DNA from 2 places in the Pseudoduganella sp. jia 9 genome. Region 1 is predicted to be linked to the other one. Evidence: predicted binding sites of a transcription regulator. Region 1 holds the regulator's gene; the other holds the start of a gene.
What was found. The regulator LexA, encoded in region 1, represses DNA repair genes until DNA is damaged. The targets are predictions, from matches to a motif close to ACTGTATNNNNATACAGT.

Region 1 (4,523 bases):
TATCCCGGCTTGCCGTCGCACCCCCAGCACGGCATCGCCACCGGCCTGTTCAAGGCCTACGGCTCGCTGTTCAGTTTCGAACTGCGCGATGGCATCGACTGCTTCGATTACCTGAACCGCCTGAAGATCGCCGTGCCGGCCTCCAACCTGGGCGACACCCGGACGCTGGTGATCCCGGTCGCCCACACGATCTTCTACGAGATGGGTGCCGAGCGCCGTGCCTCGATGGGCATTGCCGAATCGCTGATCCGCGTATCGGTCGGCATCGAGGACACGGCCGACCTGGTCGACGACTTCCGCCTGGCGCTCGACGCGTAACCGGTGCATGAGCGGCACATAAGTGGCCCATGAGTGGCCATAAGCGGCGCATGAGCGGCACATGAGCGGCACATGAGCGGCGCAGGCGGGTGCGACTCCGCTCCCGCCTGCCGCCGGCGTACAGCGGTCGCGCGCGGCGCTATGCATGTTGCATACGACTGTAGCCTTCCTGCAACAAATGGTGCAAATGCCAAGTACCCCGCGCCATTGGCGCATGAATGGCTTATTCTTTTGTTTTATTCCTAATACATCAAAAGGAGCTGTCGTGAAACATGCCGCGTTTTTCCTTGTCGCCGCAGTGATTGCCAATTCTGCCTTCGCGGATGATCTTGCCGAGGCCAAGCGGCTGCTCGAAACGCGCGCCTATGCCCAGGCAAGCGCGATCTACGAGCGCCTTGCGGCGGCCGGCAACGCGGATGCGCAGTTCCATCTCGGCGAAATGCACTGGTATGGCGAGGGCTACAAGGCGGACGATGCGGCGGCGCGGCAATGGTTCCAGAAAGCCGCGACAGCCGGCAGCAAGGAAGCGGCCGCTGCGCTGGAAACGATGCGCCTGCGTGAAACGCGGCGTGCCGACATCGATTACTACGTGCAGCAGTACGATGGGGCCGACCTGGCGTACGCGAAGTACCAGTGCGCGACGCCGGATATTCCAGCGTCGTCTCTCGGCAAGGACGCCGTGACGCGCGTCAACAAGCAGTATTCGGCGTGGCAGGAGTGCTATAACGGTTTCGTCCAGCAGTTGCAGAATGCGATGCCGGCCGGTTCGAAGATTCCCAGGGACGTTGCCGACCTGATGAACGAACAGGAGTTCGACGGCGCCCGCCAGCGCATGGAAAGCGCTTATGCCAGGCTGGCCGCGGAAGGGAAGGCGCAGGCCGAACCGCTCGTGGCCAGGTATGACAGCTGGTTCCAGGCATCGGAAAAACTGGCGATCCAGGCCAACGAGCGCTTCAAGGCCGACAAGGTGGCATCGGACGCCATCAACCGGGACTTCCAGAGCCGCCAGAATGACTTCCGCGGCCGCATCGCGACGCCGCCCACCAGGCGCTGAGCGCCAGCAGGCCTGCTGCCCGGAGCGTGGGCGCACTGCCGGATATGCCCTGCGCTGACAGCCATGCGGCTCGTCAGCGCATCCCGTCAAGGCAGCGGCTGAGCCATCAATGCCAGGTGCGCAGGAGGCCGACGGCCAGGCCTTCGAGTGCGAATTCGTCGTCCGGCGTTACGGTGATGATCTTGAAGTCTGGGTTTTCCGGCAGCAGTTCGATCGTGGAACCGGTACGGCGGTAGCGCTTCACGGTCACTTCGCTGCCGATGCGGGCCACGACGATCTGGCCGTTCTTGGCACTGTCCACTTTCTTCACCGCCAGCAGGTCGCCATCCATGATGCCGACGTCGCGCATCGATTCGCCGCGCACCTTCAGCAGGAAATCGGGCTTCGCTGAAAACAGCGCCGGGTCGACGCTGTAGGTTTTTTCCAGGTTTTCCTGCGCCAGGATCGGCGAGCCGGCGGCCACGCGGCCAATCAGCGGCAACTGCATCAGCAATGCCGCAGGCACCTGCGGCAGGAAGTCCGTGCCGGATTGCGCCGCGGCCGGGTTGGCGCGCGCGCGCTCGCCCAGCAGGCGGATGCCGCGCGACGTGCCGGCGGTGATTTCAATGGCCCCCTTGCGCGCCAGCGCCTTCAGGTGCTCTTCGGCCGCATTGGCCGACTTGAATCCCAACTCGGCGGCGATCTCCGCGCGGGTCGGCGGGAAGCCGGTGGATTCGATGGCGTCCCTGATCAGGTTGAGAATTTGTTCCTGCCTTGCGGTGAGCTTGATCATGACCAGATTGCTGTGTATATAGACAGTCTGTATTTTTGTACAGTGTCGGCGTGAATGCAAGGGAAAACCCTCCCGGGCGAGAAATATTTCCCGAAAAATGGGGACGGACCCTGTTTTCCAGGAAAATTTCCGCGCAAGACGGCGCTACGCCGTTGCGCCAGGCCGTCATTTCACGCCTGCCGGTGTGACGCGGGATGCCGCGAAACCGGCCCGGAAGGCTGCTTCCGGCTGCTTTCGGGTCGGTTGCCGCCCGGCCGCGCGGCTAGCCAGCGCCGAAAAATCCTGCTATGCTTGCGGGCTTACCTCTTCCCACACCTGTCTTGACGCCAGGGTGGGCTATCAACAGTCCTTAAGGGAGTTTGCATGCGTCACTACGAAATCGTATTTATCGTCCATCCGGACCAGAGCGAGCAAGTGCCCGCGATGATCGAACGTTACAAGGCCAGCGTGACCTCGCGCGGCGGTAACGTGCACCGCGTGGAAGACTGGGGCCGCCGTCAAATGGCGTACTCGATCCAGAAACTGGCCAAGGCACACTACATCTGCCTGAACATCGAGTGCGACAACGATACGCTGGTCGAACTGGAAACCGCGTTCAAATTCAATGATGCCGTGCTGCGCCACCTGACCGTCAAGATGAAGAAAGCGGAAACCGCTCCTTCGCCGATGATGAAGTCGGTCCAGCGTGAAGACGCCGCCAAGAGCCACCGCGCCGAAGCCGCGGCCGCTCCTGCAGCAGCAGCAGCAGCCTAAATCCACGGAGTCTTGCTGAACGAGCTGAGGTTTACCGGCCTGATCACCGAGCGGGAAGTCATTCGCTATACCCCCGCCGGGCTGCCGATCGTGAATGCAATCTTGCAGCACAGTTCGCAGCAGATCGAGGCAGGCATCGCCCGCCTGACGGAGTTTGAGATCGCCGCGGTTGCCGCGGGAGAGATTTCAGGCCGTTTCAGCGGCGCGCCACTGGGAGGCACCTACGAATTCACGGGGTTCCTCGCCAGGAAAGGCCGCAACAGCAAGAGCCTGGTTTTTCACATCATTGATTTTCGTGCCGCCTGAGCGACACAATATTTAATACAGGAGCCTAAAATGGCATTCGGTAAAAAGTTCGACAAAAACAAAGCCAAGCTGAAAGAAAAGCGCAAACAGCAGAACCCGCTGTTCAAGCGTAAGAAGTTCTGCCGCTTCACCGCCGCTGGCGTTGAGCAGGTCGACTACAAAGACGTCGACACCCTGAAAGATTTCATCCAGGAAAACGGCAAGATCATGCCGGCACGCCTGACCGGCACGAAGGCGCACTACCAGCGTCAAGTGGATACCGCGATCAAGCGCGCGCGCTACCTGGCCCTGCTGCCGTACACCGATCTGCACCACGCCTAATCGGCAGCAGTACAGATAGAACTGGAGAACATTATGCAAATCATTCTGCTGGAAAAAGTTATCAACGTCGGCAACCTGGGCGACGTGGTGAAGGTCAAGGACGGCTACGCACGTAACTTCCTGATCCCGCAAAAACTGGCACGCCGCGCCACCACGGCCGCCGTGGCCGAGTTTGAAACCAAGCGCGCCGAACTGGAAAAAGCCGCCGCCGAAAAGCTGGCTGCCGCACAAGGCCAGGGCGAAAAGCTGAACGGCATGACCGTGACCGTGTCGCAGAAGGCCGGCGTCGATGGCCGCCTGTTCGGCTCCGTCACCAACTTCGACATCGCCGAAGCCCTGTCGAAGGCCGGTTTCCCGGTCGAGAAAGCTGCCGTGCGCCTGCCGAACGGCCCGCTGAAGACCACCGGCGAGCACCCGGTGTCGGTTTCCCTGCACACGGACGTGGTGGTCGATGTGACCGTCGCCGTCGTGGGCGAAACCGCCTGATTGCCGGGATTCTTTCCTCGGTAAGACAGTCGTACAATTAAAAAAGCCGGGTTCGCCCGGCTTTTTTATTGCCGGCGCCGGTGCCGCGAGGCCCTGCATGCAGCCCGCGCAGCAGCGCCGAAGCGGCACCCGAAGCATGCGTCCGCAACACGCTGTTTCCGCTGCCGCATGAAGCGCGACAAGCCTGACATTTGGCTGCTATAACAGAGCTGCGAGGGTGTCATCAAGCTGTCACAAAGCTGCCGGCAGGGCAGCGATCTTGCCAACCATTATGAACTTTGGCCTGCTTATGCAGGTATAATGCGCGCCATGAATGCCCCATCCGACCCGCAAGTCGATTCCCTCCGTATCCCGCCCCATTCCATCGAAGCCGAACAATCGGTGATCGGCGGTTTGTTGCGCGATAACGCCGCATGGGACCGCATCGCCGACTTCATGCACGCGGAGGATTTCTACCGTTACGACCACCGGATCATCTTCGAACAGATGATCCGCCTGATCAATGGCGGCAAA
Region 2 (4,523 bases), on a different contig from region 1:
CGCCAATCGCCGCAAGATGACCGAGCAGATCGACGCCGAACTGGTTCGTGCTCGGCGTTTCGGCCACCCGGTCTCGGTGCTGATGGTGGACATCGATTTCTTCAAGCGCATCAACGATACCTTCGGCCACGATACCGGCGACAAGGCGATCGTCGCGGTGGCGCAGCTGCTGGCCGGATCGCTGCGCACGATCGACACCGCGGCGCGCTTCGGTGGCGAGGAATTCGTGGTCCTGATGCCGGAGACCGAGGAAGCGGTTGCCGCCGTGGCGGCGGAGCGCCTGCGCATCGCGGCGGCCGCGCTTCGCCTGCATGCCGAAGACGGCAGCGAAGTGACGCTGACGATCAGTATCGGCGTTGCCTCGGCGGTTCCTGGCGACACGCCGTCGACGCTGCTGATGCGTGCCGACCAGGCGCTGTACCGCGCCAAGGAGGAAGGCCGCGATCGCGTGGTACGGTTCCAGGGGCCTGGCCTGTCCGGCCTGCAGCCGTAGCTTTGGACGTAGCCGCAGCCTCTGCCTCTGCCCCCGCCTCTGCCAGGAAAAGGCCGCCGCAAAATCCGCGCCTGTCATCCGCCCTATAATTGCCCGTCCAACGTTTCCATTTGCCGACCATGCCGCACAACACCATCGAGATCAACCGCGCGATGGACCTCGCGATGAATCACTTCGACGGCCGCCACAGCGTGTGGCTGTTCGGCTACGGTTCGCTGATCTGGAAGGCCGATTTCCCGTTCATCGAACGGCGGCCGGCCTCCATTGCCGGCTGGGTGCGCCGCTTCTGGCAAGGCTCGCACGACCACCGCGGCACGCCGGACGCACCGGGCCGCGTGGTGACGCTCGTGCCGCAGGAAAACGCCGTCTGCCAAGGCATGGCTTACCTGGTCACGCCGGAAGAATTCGTGCACCTCGACCACCGGGAAAAGAACGGCTACCTGCGGCTGCCGACCGAGATCCGTTTCGATGGCGGGGGCAGCGAAAAGGGCCTTGTCTACATTGCCCGGCACGACAATGCCGCTTACCTGGGCGAGGCTTCGGAATGGGAGATCGCGCAGCACATTGCCGGTGCGCGCGGCCCCAGCGGGCCGAACGCGGAATACCTCGTGCACCTGGCACATGCGCTGCGCGACATGGGGCACGAGGATGAGCATGTGTTTGCGATCGAGCGCCACCTGGCCGGCCTCGGCCGCTGAAGCCGGGCCGGCAGCGCTCGCCCGGAGCACACACCACGCCCGGGCCGGATACTAAAACAGGCTCATCTGCCCTGCCGCCTCCGCCCGACGGGCCTTCGCTCCCTGTGGCGGCACCACCAGAGGCGGCCTGAACTGCGTGCAATCGAGCTGCCGGAACCGGGTGCCGCGGCCCGCCATGCCGCAGCGCTGGGTGGCCTTCTCCACGCGCTGGCGGATCAGGTCGGCCCACAGGCCCTGGCCGCCCATCCGCGTGGCGAACGACGCATCGTAATCCTTGCCGCCGTGGATTTCGCGCACCCGGTTCATCACACGCTGGGCACGGTCCGGGAAGTGCGCTTCCAGCCAGTCCTTGAACAAGGGATTGACTTCCCATGGCAGGCGCAGCACCACGTAGCTGGCCTGGATGGCACCGGCATCGAAGGCCGCCTCGATCACTTTTTCGATCTCCGGTTCCGTGACGAAGGGGATGATCGGCGCGACCGACACGCCGACCGGGATGCCCGCCTCCGTCAGCGTGCGGATCGCCCGCAAGCGCCGTTCCGGCGACGCGGCGCGCGGTTCCAGCGTGCGCGCGATTTTCGGGTCGAGCGTGGTGAGCGTGATCGACGCCGCCGCCAGGCGCTGCTCCGCCATCGGCGCGAGAATGTCGATATCGCGTTCGATCAGCGACGATTTCGTGATCAGACCCACCGGATGGCGGCATTCCCGCAATACCTCGAGCACACGCCGCGTGAGCTTCAGCTCGCGCTCGATGGGCTGGTAGGCATCGGTATTGACGCCCAGCGCGATCGGTTCCACCGCGTAGCCCGGTTTCGCCAGTTCGCTGCGCAGCAATTCGGGCGCATTGATCTTTGCATACAGCTTGCTCTCGAAATCGAGTCCGGGCGACAGGCCCAGGTAGCTGTGCGTGGGCCGCGCAAAGCAGTAAATGCAGCCATGCTCGCAGCCGCGGTACGGATTCAGCGAGACGCCGAACGGAATATCGGGCGACTGGTTGCGCGACAGGATCGATTTCGCCGTTTCCTCGGTGACATGGGTGCGCCACACGCGTGCTTCCTCTTCCTCGCGCAGCCAGCCGTCGTCGAACGTTTCGCGCACGTCCACCTCATAGCGGCCCTGCACGTTCGTGACGGCGCCGCGCCCTTTCAGCGCCTTCAGCGAGCGGGGCATCAGCATGACCTGCTCGGCCTGGGGATCGGTAGCCTTGGTGAAGTCATTCGTGGTGAAGTTGTCTCGGTGCATGGCCGCTCCAGAGTTCCATATAACTGTATGTATATACAGTATTCTAGGCCGTTCTTCAAGAGCATGCAACCGCCGCATGCACCTTGGCAGTTCGCCAACTGGTATGATTCGCAATTGCCCGTCCGGAGCACCCCCGGACCCACCATCCATAAGCAATATGACTACCAAAAACCCGTCCTTCCTGGCCAGGATCCCGCTTGCCTTCAGCGCTTTCTTCAAGACGCTGGGCGACGCCGAATTCGCCGGCCGCTACCAGAACGACCAGATCGGCCCGGTGGCCGCGCCCCCTGCGCCGGCTCCGGCACCCGCTCCTGCCCCGGCCGTTGCCCCGATCCCCGCACCGGTAGCGCCGCCATTGCGCGAAGCAACGCCCGATGCGGCACTGCAACTGCTGTCGCTGCTGCAGCGCGAAGCGCGCCTGATCGACTTCACGCAGGAGAACCTGGCCGGCTATTCGGATGCCGACATCGGCGCGGCCGCCCGCGTGGTGCACGAAGGCTGCAGCAAGGTACTCAAGGAGCACTTCACCATCGAAGCGGCGCGCACGGAAGCCGAAGGCAGCCGCGTGACGCTGGAAGAAGGCTTCGATGCCGCCGCCGTGCGCCTGACCGGCAACGTGGTCGGCAAGCCGCCGTTCAAGGGCACGCTGAGCCACCGCGGCTGGCGTGCCACGGCGGTGCGCCTGCCGAAGCTGGCCGAGGCCCACGATGCGAAGATCCTGGCGCCGGCGGAGGTGGAACTGTGAGCGAACTGAACAACGCGCCGCGCTACGCGATCGGCATCGACCTGGGCACCACCCACAGCGCGCTGTCGTATGTGGACCTGGGTGCCAGCGATGGCGAAAAGACCCGCCAGTCGGTGCTGCGCGTCCCGCAGCTGACCGCGCCCGGCACGGTGGAAGAGCTGCCGCTGCTGCCGTCCTTCCTGTACCTGCCGCACCCGGACGAGGTGCCGCCCGGCGAGCTCGCGCTGCCATGGAGCACCGAAGGCGAAAGCTCGGTGGCCGGCGAAATGGCGCGCAGCCGCGGCGCCACCACGCCGATCCGCCTCGTGTCGAGCGCGAAGAGCTGGCTGTGCCACCCCGGCGTGGACCGCCGCGCCGCGATCCTGCCGAACGATGCGCCGGAAGAAGTCACGCGCGTCTCGCCGCTGGAAGCTTCCACCCGCTACCTGGCCCACCTGCGCCAGGCGTGGAATGCCGCGCACCCGGATGCGCCATTCGGCGAACAGGCCGTGACGGTGACGATTCCCGCCTCGTTCGATCCGGCCGCGCGCGAGCTGACCGCCGAGGCGGCCCGCGCCGCCGGCTATGACGCCGTGACGCTGCTGGAAGAACCGCAGGCCGCGCTGTACAGCTGGATCCAGGGCAGCGAAGGCCGCTGGCGCAAGGAAGTCAAGCCGGGCGACATCATCCTCGTCGTCGACGTGGGCGGCGGCACCAGCGACTTCTCGCTGATCGCCATCGCCGAGCGCGACGGCGTGCTGGAACCGCACCGCGTGGCCGTGGGCGACCATATCCTGCTGGGCGGCGACAACATGGACCTGGCCCTGGCCCACCTGGTGGCACGCAAGCTGTCCGCGAACGGCACGCAGCTCGACCCGTGGCAACTGCGTGCGCTGACCTACGGCTGCCGCGCCGCCAAGGAAAACCTGCTGGCCGACGCCAGCGCCGACAGCTGGCCGATCGTGGTGCCGAGCCGCGGTTCGAAGCTGATCGGCGGTTCGATCCGCACCGAGCTGACCCGCGACGAAGTGACGGCATTCATCACCGACGGCTTCTTCCCGAAGGTGGAAGCCACTGCCCGCCCGGCCGTGCGCACCCGCGCCGGCCTGACGCAGCTGGGCCTGCCGTATGCGCAGGATGCCGCGATCACGCGCCACCTGGCCGCCTTCCTGGGCCGCCAGAAGGGAGCGACGGCCGACGTGCCCGGTTTCGCCGGGCGCCAGAACCCGGACCATTCGTTCCTGCACCCGAGCGCCGTGCTGTTCAACGGCGGCGTGTTCAAGTCGGCGCAGCTGGCCCAGCGCGTGATGGACACCATCAACGACTGGCTGTACATGGAAGGCGCGGAGGCCGCGCGCATGCTGGG

Region 2: the regulator LexA is predicted to act here: its motif matches at 2,456-2,473, upstream of ACY34H_RS14430 (PA0069 family radical SAM protein).

Annotation. Positions count from the first base shown of each region.
Region 1 is NZ_JBUPWE010000024.1:62,496-67,018, reverse strand. Features, by position in the region: gene ACY34H_RS26775 (cystathionine gamma-synthase family protein) at 1-318, shown strand, start outside; gene ACY34H_RS26770 (hypothetical protein) at 584-1,372, shown strand; gene lexA (transcriptional repressor LexA) at 1,479-2,144, opposite strand; gene rpsF (30S ribosomal protein S6) at 2,508-2,897, shown strand; gene priB (primosomal replication protein N) at 2,913-3,203, shown strand; gene rpsR (30S ribosomal protein S18) at 3,234-3,524, shown strand; gene rplI (50S ribosomal protein L9) at 3,558-4,010, shown strand; gene ACY34H_RS26740 (replicative DNA helicase) at 4,320-4,523, shown strand, end outside.
Region 2 is NZ_JBUPWE010000010.1:97,730-102,252, reverse strand. Features, by position in the region: gene ACY34H_RS14440 (diguanylate cyclase) at 1-493, shown strand, start outside; gene ACY34H_RS14435 (gamma-glutamylcyclotransferase) at 613-1,191, shown strand; gene ACY34H_RS14430 (PA0069 family radical SAM protein) at 1,243-2,367, opposite strand; gene ACY34H_RS14425 (DUF2760 domain-containing protein) at 2,591-3,178, shown strand; gene ACY34H_RS14420 (Hsp70 family protein) at 3,175-4,523, shown strand, end outside.